One region of the Streptomyces sp. NPDC052064 genome, then DNA from elsewhere that is predicted to be linked to it. Evidence: riboswitches for the same ligand, from Rfam matches in the RefSeq annotation. Region 1 holds a riboswitch; each other region holds the start of a gene.
The links. A riboswitch is a leader RNA that binds a small molecule or an ion and turns the genes downstream of it on or off. The one in region 1 is predicted to bind cyclic di-AMP.

Region 1 (3,607 bases):
GCTTCGGTGAACTCCGGTTCCATGAAGGGGTTGCGCGGTGTCTGTGACGCCGCGCGCAGCGCGCGCCAGCGTTCCCTCTCCCTCTCGCCGAGCTCCCCGGGCCCAGCCACGCGTATGCGCCCACTGTTCAACCCGACCCCCCGATCAAGTCCCCCCTGGACACTTGGAAGGTACCGCCCGAGACGGTCTCGACGGTAGGTAGCGGACCATGTTGTTGCCAACTGGTGCAGAGGCCTTCAACCGGGCAATCGGCGTCCGCCGCGCGATGAAACGAAAGGGCGCGCTGTCCGTATTCTCTGATCATGGCCGCACCCATCGCATATTCACTCATCGCCACCGATCTGGACGGGACGCTGCTGCGCGGCGACGACACCCTGTCCGACCGGTCCCTCGCCGCGCTCACGCGGGTGACGGACGCCGGTGCCCAGCACCTCGTGGTGACGGGCCGGCCGGCGCCGAGAGTGCGACCGCTCCTGGACGACCTCGGCTGTACGGGGCTCGCGGTGTGCGGGCAGGGCGCGCAGGTGTACGACGCCGGCGCGGACCGGCTGCTGTGGTCCGTCACCCTGGACCGGGAGCTGGCCGAGACGGCCCTCGGCAAGATCGAGGCCGAGGTGGGGCAGGTGTACGCCGCGGTCGACCAGGACGGGGTCGAGGGGGTCACGCTCATCGAGCCGGGCTATCTCATGCCGCACCCGACCCTGCCCGCCGTACGGGTCGACCGGCGCGACGACCTGTGGGGCGAGCCCATCAGCAAGGTGCTGCTGCGCCATCCCCACCTGACGGACGACGAGTTGGCGGCGACGGCCCGCTCGGTGGTCGGCTCGCTGGCGACGGTGACGATGTCGGGGCCCGGCACGGTCGAGCTCCAGCCGTGCGGCATCACCAAGGCCACCGGCCTGGCGCTGGCCGCCGAGCACCTGGGACTGCGGCCGGCGGACACCATGGCCTTCGGCGACATGCCCAACGACATCCCGATGTTCGACTGGGCCGCCCACGGCGTCGCCATGGCCAACGCCCATCCCGAACTCAAGGCCGTGGCCGACGAGATCACCCTGTCGAACGAGGACGACGGCATCGCCGTCGTCCTCGAGCGACTGCTGGGCGGGACGGATCAGTACGGGCCGTTGACGTTGTCGATCGAGCCGTAGCGGGCCGCCGCGTAGTTGCAGGCCGCCGTGATGTTGGCGACCGGGTCGTACGGGTCGAAGGAGGTGCCGGGCACGTGGTAGGCGGCGAAGGTCGGGTCGATGACCTGGAGCAGACCCTTGGACGGGGTGCCCTTGGCGGCGTTGGAGTCCCAGTTGTTGATCGCCAGCGGGTTGCCCGACGACTCACGCATGATGTTGCGGTAGATGCCGTCGTACGACCCCGGGATCCCCTTCTGCGCCATGATGTCCAGCGACTCGCGGATCCAGCCGTCGAGGTTGTCGGGATAGGTCTTCGCGGAGGCCTGGGTGGCCTCGGCGACTCCCCCGGCGGGCTTGGCGGCCGGCTTGGCGGGGGCGGACGACTTGGCCGCCGTCTTCTTCACGGCGTTCGCCTTGGCCGACTTCACCTTCAGCTTCAGACCCGGGTGGATCAGCTTCGGGTCGTGGCCGACGGCGGCGCGGTTGTCCTTGTAGAGCTGTTTCCAGCCGCCCGACACGTCGTACTTGTCCGCGATGCGGTAGAGCGTGTCGCCCTTGGTCACGGTGTACGTGAGGGACTTGGCGGGCTGGGCCGCCTGCGGCACGGACTGTGCGGCGGCGGGTGCGCTCTGGCTCGGCTGGGCGGCGCTGGCGTGCGTCGCGCCGAGGAGCGGGAGGGTGAGTGCCGCTCCGCCGGTGCCGACGGCTACGACACGACGGGTGAGCCGGCTGGTTCTGGGGCGACGGTGCTTACCTCGGGCCATGGCGATATTCCTCTCCGGCGCCTGCGAGGTGAGCTGTCGGGTTCGGGCCGGGAGGTGCCCGGCCGCCCACGGCGCTGTGTGCCGTGGGCGGCTTCACCCCGAGCCGTTCCGCTGCGCGGACCGGCGACTTACCTGGGTCCCCCGCTCCTGCCCTGCGTGAGTGAGTCGGTTCGTGTGGGAAGTCCGGGCGGTGGCAGGATTCGGCGTCCGCCGGACAGGCCCGGAACGTATGCGAGAGCACATGTCGGGAACAAGCACCGGAGTCACATATCGCGCCGGTTGACCTTGGTCAGGGGTGTATGGGGCAGTTGATCCTTTGCGGGAGCCAAGACTCAACTGGCGTTCGGCGGAAGGAGGTACGGGCTGGTGTCGGAGTGGGGCGACACAGGGGAAAACGTGATTCAACTCACTGATCACGAGTCCATGGGGCAATGTTCACCAAGGGGAATTCGCTTACTCAATACGGCAAATCGTGTATAGCTCACTACCTCCTGGTAAGTCGATAAATGTCTGTTCTTATGAGCTGATCGAAAACATTGCGGTCGTGATCGGATACCACCCGGCCTGTAACCATGGGCGCTGGTGGTGATCGAAACGTGACCGGATACGCTGACTCGAGTGATAGCAGCGACCTATCGACAAACCGCGTAATCACCGGCAGACACAGCAGACAGGAGACCCCTCGTGACCGACGTCGGGCCGTTCGGGCTGAGCGTGCGGGACCAGGCTCTGGAAGCCGATGTCCAGGCCGGAATGGCGGCTGTCGAGGAAGGCTTGCTCGAGGCCACCAAGAGTGAGGTGCCCTTCATCACGGAGGCCGCCCAGCACCTGGTCCGGGCCGGCGGCAAGCGGTTCCGTCCGCTGCTCGTGATGCTCTCCGCCCAGTTCGGCGACCGGTACGCACCCGGGATCGTGCCGTCGGCCGTCGTCGTGGAGCTGACCCACCTCGCCACGCTGTACCACGACGACGTGATGGACGAGGCCACCGTGCGGCGCGGGGTGGCGAGCGCGAACGCCCGCTGGGGCAACTCCGTCGCGGTCCTCACCGGCGACTTCCTCTTCGCCCGCGCCTCGCACATCCTGGCCGACCTCGGCCCGGAGGCGGTACGGGTGCAGGCCGAGGCGTTCGAACGGCTGGTGACCGGGCAGATCCTGGAGACGGCCGGACCGCAGGACGGCCGCGACCCCGTCGAGCACTACCTGGACGTGCTGGGCGGCAAGACCGGCTCGCTGGTCGCGGTGTCGTGCCGGTTCGGCGCGATGATGTCCGGCGCCGACGAGACGGTCGTGGACGTGCTGACCCAGTACGGCGAGCGGCTCGGCGTCGCCTTCCAGCTCGCGGACGACGTCCTGGACATCGCCTCCGACTCCCATGAGTCCGGCAAGACGCCCGGCACCGACCTGCGCGAGGGCATCCCCACGCTGCCGGTGCTGCGGCTGCGCGAGCGGGCCGCCCGGCTCGGGCTCGCGGACGACATCGCCCTGTGCGAGCTGCTCGAGTCCGACCTCACCGACGACGACCGGCACGCCGAGGCCCTGCGCCTGCTGCGGGCCCACCCGGCCCTGGAACAGGCCCGGCAGGACACGATCCGCTACGCCCAGGACGCCCGCTCGGCGCTGGCGCCGCTGCCCGAGTGCGCCGCGAAGACGGCTCTGGTGGAGCTGTCCGACGCGGTGGTGCACCGGGCCGGGTAGCGCGTCTTTCCCCTACGA
Region 2 (3,607 bases), 200 kb from region 1:
GGGCCGATGCTAGGAGGCGCCGCGCGCGTTACCGGCGGGGCACGCGCGCGGGCGCCTCAAAAACGCGCGAGCGCCCTCACGCGCGCGTGCCCTCAGTGCCGTACGGGCCCTCAGGCCGGCCGCACCACGCTGTGGATCGACGACTCGCCGTCGTAGTAGATCGACTCCTCGCGCACGTAGGTGCCGGGCTTCGGGGCGTGGATCATCATGCCGTTGCCGATGTAAATGCCGACGTGGGTGATGTCGTCGTAGAAGAAGATCAGGTCACCGGGCTGGGCGGCGGCCAGGGAGACCGTGGTGCCGGCGTTGACCTGGTCGTAGGTCGTGCGTGGCAGGGTGACGCCCGCGGCCTTCCACGCGGCCTGGGTGAGGCCGGAGCAGTCGTAGGAGCCGGGGCCGACGGCGCCCCAGACGTACGGCTTGCCGATCTGGGCGCGGGCGAAGGCGAGCGCCTTCTCGGCCTTGGTGGCGTACGAGGAGTCGGCCGGGGCCGTCGAGGAGGAGGACGAACCCGACGACGAGGACGAACCGCTCTGCTGCTGCTGGGCGGCCTCCTCCTGCGCCTTCTGCTGCGCGGCCTGCTGCCGGGCCAGCTCGGCGGCCTTGCGGGCGGCCTCCTGCTGCTTCTCCCTCTCGATCGCCGCGAGCCGCGCCTTCTCCTCGGCGGTCAGCTTCGACAGCAGTTCACGCGCGTCGGCGAGCTTCCTCTGGACGGTCGCCTTGGCCGTCTTCAGGTCGCCCTGCGTATCGGTGAGCGTCTCGAGGCTCTCGGTGGCCTCCTGACGCTTCTTCATCGTCTCGGACTGCTGGGTGACGTAGTTGTCGACCGCGACCTTCTGGCGGCCGGTCATCCGGTCCATCAGCTGGGTCTGGTCGAAGTAGTCCTGCGGGGTGTCCGCGAGCAGGAACGTCGCCGTGTCCGGGGCGGAGGCGCCGGTGCGGTACTGGGCGGCGGCGAAGGAACCAAGTTCCTCCCGGGCCTCGTTGAGCTTCTGGGTGCGCTTGGCGACGTCGTCGAGGAGGGTGTCGACGCGCTTGCGCTGCTTGGTGGTCTTCTCCTTGGCCGAGTTGTACTTGTCGGTCGCCGACTCGGCCTGGCGGTACAGGTCGTCGACCTTCTTCTCGACTTCCTCGAGACTCGGCTTGTCGTCGGCCTCGGGGGCGGCGTTGGCCGACTGGGACAGCAGGGCCACGGATGTGAGGGCCGCCGTTGCGAGGGCGGGGGTCCGTATGCCTGCGACGCGCGTACCCGCGGGACGCGACTTGCGGTGCGACGCCAAGGGAGGCGACTCCTTCCATGCTCCGCCTACCGGGTTAGCTGTCGGGTTCGGGCGGGTACTTCGGAAGGGTTGCCCTACGGCCATCTCCGTGAAGGAGGCGGGCCGATTCACCCCAAAGTTCTCGGTTGGGTCCCCGGCTCCGGCTGCCGCTGCGGCACACCGGACTCGGCGGAGGCCGCGCGGCCCGGCGACGTTCGCCGGTGGGGGTCGTGCGGCCTGCCCGCACGGTAGCCAACTCGTGTGGCCCTTGTGAAGGTTGATGGGTGATATGCCCGATACATTTTCGTGACCTTATCCCAGAGCGTCGCCGATAGTGATCGATCTCGGGGGGTTGGTCACGAGTCGTCCATGAATGTGACGGCCGTAGCAACCTGTGATCATGTGGCGATGCAGGGTGACGAGGGGGTCCGTTCGGTGATGTTCTCAGGGCGGCGGCGGGCTGTCAGTGGGGCGCCCTAGACTCGGAGAGCGATGAGCAGCCTCTTTGACGACAGCTTCCTGGCGGACCTCCAGGCCCAGCGGGGCCCCGCGGACGAGCCCCCGCCGCCACCCGAGGACGATCACGTACCGGAGCCGGTTCCGGACGATCTGTTCGGCGGGAAGTTCGACGTGCCCCCGGACCGGGACGCCTACTACCGCGACGGCGCCCCGCGCCCGGTGGTGGACACCGCCGCCCTCCTGGAGGGGCTGAACGACAACCAGCGCGCCGCCGTCGTCCATTCCGGTTCCCCGCTGCTCATCGTGGCAGGCGCCGGGTCCGGCAAGACCCGCGTGCTCACGCACCGCATCGCCCACCTGCTCGCCGAGCGGGGCGCGCACCCGGGCCAGATCCTCGCGATCACCTTCACCAACAAGGCCGCGGGTGAGATGAAGGAGCGCGTCGAGCAGCTCGTCGGCCCGCGGGCGAACGCGATGTGGGTGATGACCTTCCACAGCGCGTGCGTGCGCATCCTGCGGCGCGAGAGCAAGAAGCTCGGCTTCACGTCCTCCTTCTCGATCTACGACGCCGCCGACTCCAAGCGCCTGATGGCCCTGGTCTGCCGCGACCTGGACCTCGACCCCAAGCGCTTCCCGCCGAAGTCCTTCAGCGCCAAGATCAGCAACCTGAAGAACGAGCTGATCGACGAGGAGGACTTCGCCGCCCAGGCCTCCGACGGCTTCGAGAAGACCCTCGCCCAGGCCTACGCGATGTACCAGTCGCGGCTGCGCGAGGCGAACGCCCTCGACTTCGACGACCTGATCATGACGACGGTCAACCTGCTGCGCGCCTTCCCGGACGTCGCCGAGCACTACCGCCGCCGCTTCCGCCATGTGCTGGTGGACGAGTACCAGGACACCAACCACGCCCAGTACGCCCTCGTCCGGGAGCTCGTCGGCACCTTTGAGCACCCCGTCGACGTACCGCCGGGCCCGGACGACGTCCCGCCCGCCGAGCTGTGCGTGGTGGGTGACGCGGACCAGTCGATCTACGCCTTCCGCGGCGCGACCATCCGCAACATCCTCCAGTTCGAGGAGGACTACCCGGACGCGACGACGATCCTGCTGGAGCAGAACTACCGCTCCACCCAGACGATCCTCAGCGCGGCCAACGCGGTCATCGAGCGCAACGAGTCCCGCCGCCCCAAGAACCTGTGGACCAACGCGGGCACGGGCGCCCAGATCACCGGCTACGTCGCCGACACCGAGCACGACGAGGCGCAGTTCGTCGCCGACGAGATAGACCGGCTCACGGACGCCGGCGAGGCGAAGGCCGGTGACGTCGCCGTCTTCTACCGCACCAACGCCCAGTCCCGTGTCTTCGAAGAGATCTTCATCCGCGTCGGCCTGCCCTACAAGGTCGTCGGCGGCGTCCGCTTCTACGAGCGCAAGGAGGTCCGGGACGTCCTGGCCTACCTGCGCGTGCTGGCCAACCCGGAGGACTCGGTGCCGCTGCGCCGGATCCTCAACGTCCCCAAGCGGGGCATCGGCGACCGCGCCGAGGCGATGATCGACGCCCTCGCCCAGCGCGAGAAGATCAGCTTCCCGCAGGCACTGAAGCGCGTGGACGAGGCATACGGCATGGCCGCGCGCTCCACGAACGCCGTCAAGCGGTTCAACACACTGATGGAGGACCTCCGTACGATCGTCGAGTCCGGCGCCGGACCGGCCACCGTGCTGGAGGCCGTCCTGGAACGCACCGGGTACCTCGCCGAGCTGCAGGCTTCCACCGACCCGCAGGACGAGACCCGGATCGAGAACCTCCAGGAACTCGCCGCCGTCGCCATGGAGTTCGAGCAGGAGCGCGGCGAGGACACGGTGACACCAGGGGCTGCCGCCCCGGGGGGCAC
Region 3 (3,607 bases), on a different contig from region 1:
TGGGTCGACCACGTCCACGGCCTGTACGCCCTGCTGGACCGGCTGCGGGTCGCCCATCCCGGGGTGGCCTTCGAGTCCTGCTCGGGCGGCGGCGGCCGGATCGATCTCGGCGCGCTGAGCCGCACGGACCAGGTGTGGACCTCGGACAACACCGACCCGCTCGACCGGCTCGCCATCCAGTACGGCTTCAGTCAGATCCATCCGGCACGGGTCATGGCCGCCTGGGTCACCGACAGTCCGAACGCCATGCTCAACCAGCGGGCCAGTTCCCTGCGGTTCCGGTTCGTCAGTGCCATGGCCGGGGTGCTCGGGGTCGGTGGCGACCTCACGAAGTGGACGGAGGCGGAGCTCGCCGAGGCGCGGGACTGGGTGGAGCTCTACAAGGAGATCCGGCCTGTGGTGCAGCGCGGCGACCTGTACCGGCTGCGTCCGCCGGAGGGCGGCCTGAGCGCCGTGCAGTACGCCCTCGGCGACGAGGTTGTCGTCCTCGCCTGGCTCCAGGCGCAGCGCTACGGCGAGCCCGTTCCGGCGCTCCGGCTGCGGGGCCTCGACCCCACGGCATCGTACGAATGCCTCGAAACGGGCGAAGTTCACCGGGGTGCCGTGCTGCTCCATCACGGGCTGCGGGTCGGCCTGCGCGGAGATCTGGACGCCACCGTCGTCCGGCTTAAGCGTAAGTAGCCGTTCTGCCCGAATAGGGAGCGCTTTGGTTATTTCGACATAACGTGCCCCGATCGTAAAGGAAACGAGGTCGGGGTGCGTGAGCATCGTCATATTCGTGACGATGTGTTGTTGCCATGTGCACGTAATTTTGGTGCTGTTCAGGGGCATTGAGGAAAGCGGGAGATCGGAAATCCACGCTCCGTGACGGAAAATGTGCCGATGCGTCAAGAAAAACGCTGTCACAGGCAACCGCAAGCTTGTCCCTTTGCGTCTTGGTCGCTTACGTTCCACACCAATCCGGACGGACGCCTAATCCTGCCGCCGCCCGGAGCCCCACACACTGACCCGACGTACGGCAGGAGCGGGGGACCCACAGGTAAGACGCCTGTTCCGGTTCCCGGAACGGCTTGGGGTTAAGCCGCGCCTCGGCGCGGCCGGGCATCTCCAGCCCGCACCCGACAGCTCACCTCGCAGGCGACGGAGAGGAATTCGCCATGCCCGCGAAGGGTAAGCACCGCCGCCCGAAGACCCAGCGTTTCACCCGCTCCATCGCCGTCGCCGGAACCGGCGGGGCGGCTCTCGCCCTTCCGCTCATGGGGGCCGCCGGTGCCCACGCCGCCACCCCGCAGTCGGCTCCGGAAAAGGCCGTCCAGTCCGCTCCGGTCGCCGAGAAGGAGGCCGCCGAGAAGGCCACGGGCGCCCGCACGTACACCGTGCAGGCCGGTGACTATCTCGCGAAGATCGCCGACGATCAGAACGTCAGCGGCGGCTGGAAGAAGCTCTACTCGGACAACCGGGACGCCGTCGGCGACGACCCGTCGCTGATCCACCCGGGCCTGAAGCTGTCGATCGGCAAGAAGGCGGCGGGCGAGTCCAAGTCTTCGTCCCCGTCCTCGTCGAAGTCCTCGGCCCTCAAGCCGTCGAAGCCCTCGGCTTCCAAGTCCTCGGCTTCGAAGTCGTCCGCCTCCGGGTCGTCCTCGAAGCCGGCTGCCGCCAAGCCGGCCGCCGCGACCTCCAGCGGCTACAGCCTCCCGGTGGACGGCGCCACCGTCGGCACCCCGTACCGCATGTCCGGCAGCATGTGGTCCAGCGGCTACCACACCGGTGTCGACTTCGTCGTCCCGACCGGCACCTCGCTCAAGGCCGTCGGCGCGGGCACGGTCGTCTCCGCGGGCTGGGGCGGCGCGTACGGCAACCAGGTCGTCATCAAGCTGAACGACGGCAACTACGCGCAGTACGCCCACCTGTCCTCGCTCTCCGTCTCGGCCGGCCAGACCGTGAGCGCCGGACAGCAGATCGGCCTCTCCGGTGCCACCGGCAACGTGACCGGACCGCACCTGCACTTCGAGATCCGCACCACGCCGGACTACGGCTCGGACGTGGACCCGGTCGCCTACCTGCGCTCGCACGGCATCTCCGTCGGCTGACCGACCGCACGACCACCTGCCTGACACGCGACCGTTGGCCGGACCCCGATCCCCGGGTCCGGCCTTCGGTGTGTGCGCACCTTCCGGTCATCCCAAGGGATCGACAGCGGGCGGCAGTTGGGAGACAGTGATCCCGTCCGGAGCGCAAGCGCTTTCTAGAGCCTTCCAGGCGGATCCCCCAAGGAGACGTGTCCCGTGCCGACCACTCGCAGAGCGTTCGCAGCCCTGTCCGCCGGAGCCGCCCTGACGGCCCTCGTTCCGACGGGCGCCGCGTACGCCGCGCCCCGGCACCGCCGCCTCGTCGCCCACGACGACTTCTGCCACGGCCTCGCCCAGTGGGCGACCGAACTCCAGGGCGGCGGCACCGTCACCGCCTCTCGCGGCGTTCTGGAGATCGACGTGCCGAGCGGGGCGACCGTGTGGTTCAGGCGGCGGCTCGAAGGCCCTTACGTCCTCGAGTACACCGCCACGCCTGTCTCCGAGGGCGGGGTCAACGACCGGGTCTCGGATCTCAACAACTTCTGGAACGCGACCGACGTGCGCTCCCCGGGCGACCTCTTCGCCACGCCGCGGGGTGGGGCGCTGGAGGAGTACGACCACCTGACGACGTACTACTCCGGTTACGGCGCCAACTACAACACCACGACCCGGCTGCGGCGGTACGTCGGCGAGCCCGGCGTCCGGCCCTTGATCTACGACTACACCGAGCCGCTGCTGGTCCCCAACGAGCCCAATCGGGTCCGGATCGTCTCCGACGGCTCGACGGTCAGGTGGTGGAACAACGGGCGCCTCGTCTTCGACTACGCAGACCCGCGGCCGTACACCGGCGGGCACTTCGCCTTCCGGACCGTGTGGAGCCACTTCCGGATCACGGGCTTCCGGGTATGGCGACTGACTCCCCAACATCGCTGACGGGTGACGTATTCCGGAGTTGGCGAACACTTTGGGAGTGGCTTATCTCACCGCCCGTCAACCCCTGCCTACGGTCGCGTAGGTCACATTGGAGGGTGAATCATGAGCGGCTGTGGCAGACGATTCGAAGAGTGACAGCAGAGCAGTGATCGGGTCGTACGTGGCGGTGGGGGACAGCTTCACCGAGGGCGTCGGTGATCCCGGCCCCGACGGGGCGTTCGTCGGCTGGGCCGACCGGTTCGCCGTCCTGCTCGCCGACCGCCGGCCCGAAGGCGACTTCCAGTACACCAACCTCGCCGTGCGCGGGAAGCTCCTCGACCAGATCGTGGCGGACCAGGTTCCGCGGGCCGCCGAAATGGCCCCGGACCTCGTCTCGTTCTGCGCCGGGGGCAACGACATCCTCCGGCCCGGTACCGACCCGGACGAGGTGGCCGAGCGTTTCGAGCGGGCCCTTGTGCGGCTCACCGCCGTGGCCGGCACGGTGATGGTGACGACCGGGTTCGACACCCGTGGGATGCCCGTGCTCAAGCACCTGCGGGGCAAGATCGCGACGTACAACGGGCATGTCCGGGCCATCGCCGACCGGTACGGCTGCCCGGTGCTCG

Region 2: it holds a riboswitch for cyclic di-AMP, as region 1 does, so the genes downstream of both, ACZ6TU_RS02500 (C40 family peptidase) here and ACZ6TU_RS03520 (transglycosylase SLT domain-containing protein) in region 1, are expected to answer to the same signal.
Region 3: it holds a riboswitch for cyclic di-AMP, as region 1 does, so the genes downstream of both, ACZ6TU_RS18685 (M23 family metallopeptidase) here and ACZ6TU_RS03520 (transglycosylase SLT domain-containing protein) in region 1, are expected to answer to the same signal.

The regions. Positions count from the first base shown of each region.
Region 1 covers NZ_JBVJJE010000001.1:736,924-740,530, reverse strand. Annotated here, with positions in the region: gene ACZ6TU_RS03530 (GNAT family N-acetyltransferase) at 1-116, opposite strand, end outside; gene ACZ6TU_RS03525 (HAD family hydrolase) at 303-1,151, shown strand; gene ACZ6TU_RS03520 (transglycosylase SLT domain-containing protein) at 1,115-1,894, opposite strand; cyclic di-AMP (ydaO/yuaA leader) riboswitch at 1,898-2,075, opposite strand; gene ACZ6TU_RS03515 (polyprenyl synthetase family protein) at 2,579-3,589, shown strand.
Region 2 covers NZ_JBVJJE010000001.1:538,334-541,940, reverse strand. Annotated here, with positions in the region: gene ACZ6TU_RS02500 (C40 family peptidase) at 111-1,280, opposite strand; cyclic di-AMP (ydaO/yuaA leader) riboswitch at 1,289-1,461, opposite strand; gene pcrA (DNA helicase PcrA) at 1,752-3,607, shown strand, end outside.
Region 3 covers NZ_JBVJJE010000006.1:339,602-343,208, reverse strand. Annotated here, with positions in the region: gene ACZ6TU_RS18690 (alpha-galactosidase) at 1-681, shown strand, start outside; cyclic di-AMP (ydaO/yuaA leader) riboswitch at 999-1,153, shown strand; gene ACZ6TU_RS18685 (M23 family metallopeptidase) at 1,158-2,090, shown strand; gene ACZ6TU_RS18680 (DUF6250 domain-containing protein) at 2,286-3,002, shown strand; gene ACZ6TU_RS18675 (SGNH/GDSL hydrolase family protein) at 3,148-3,607, shown strand, end outside.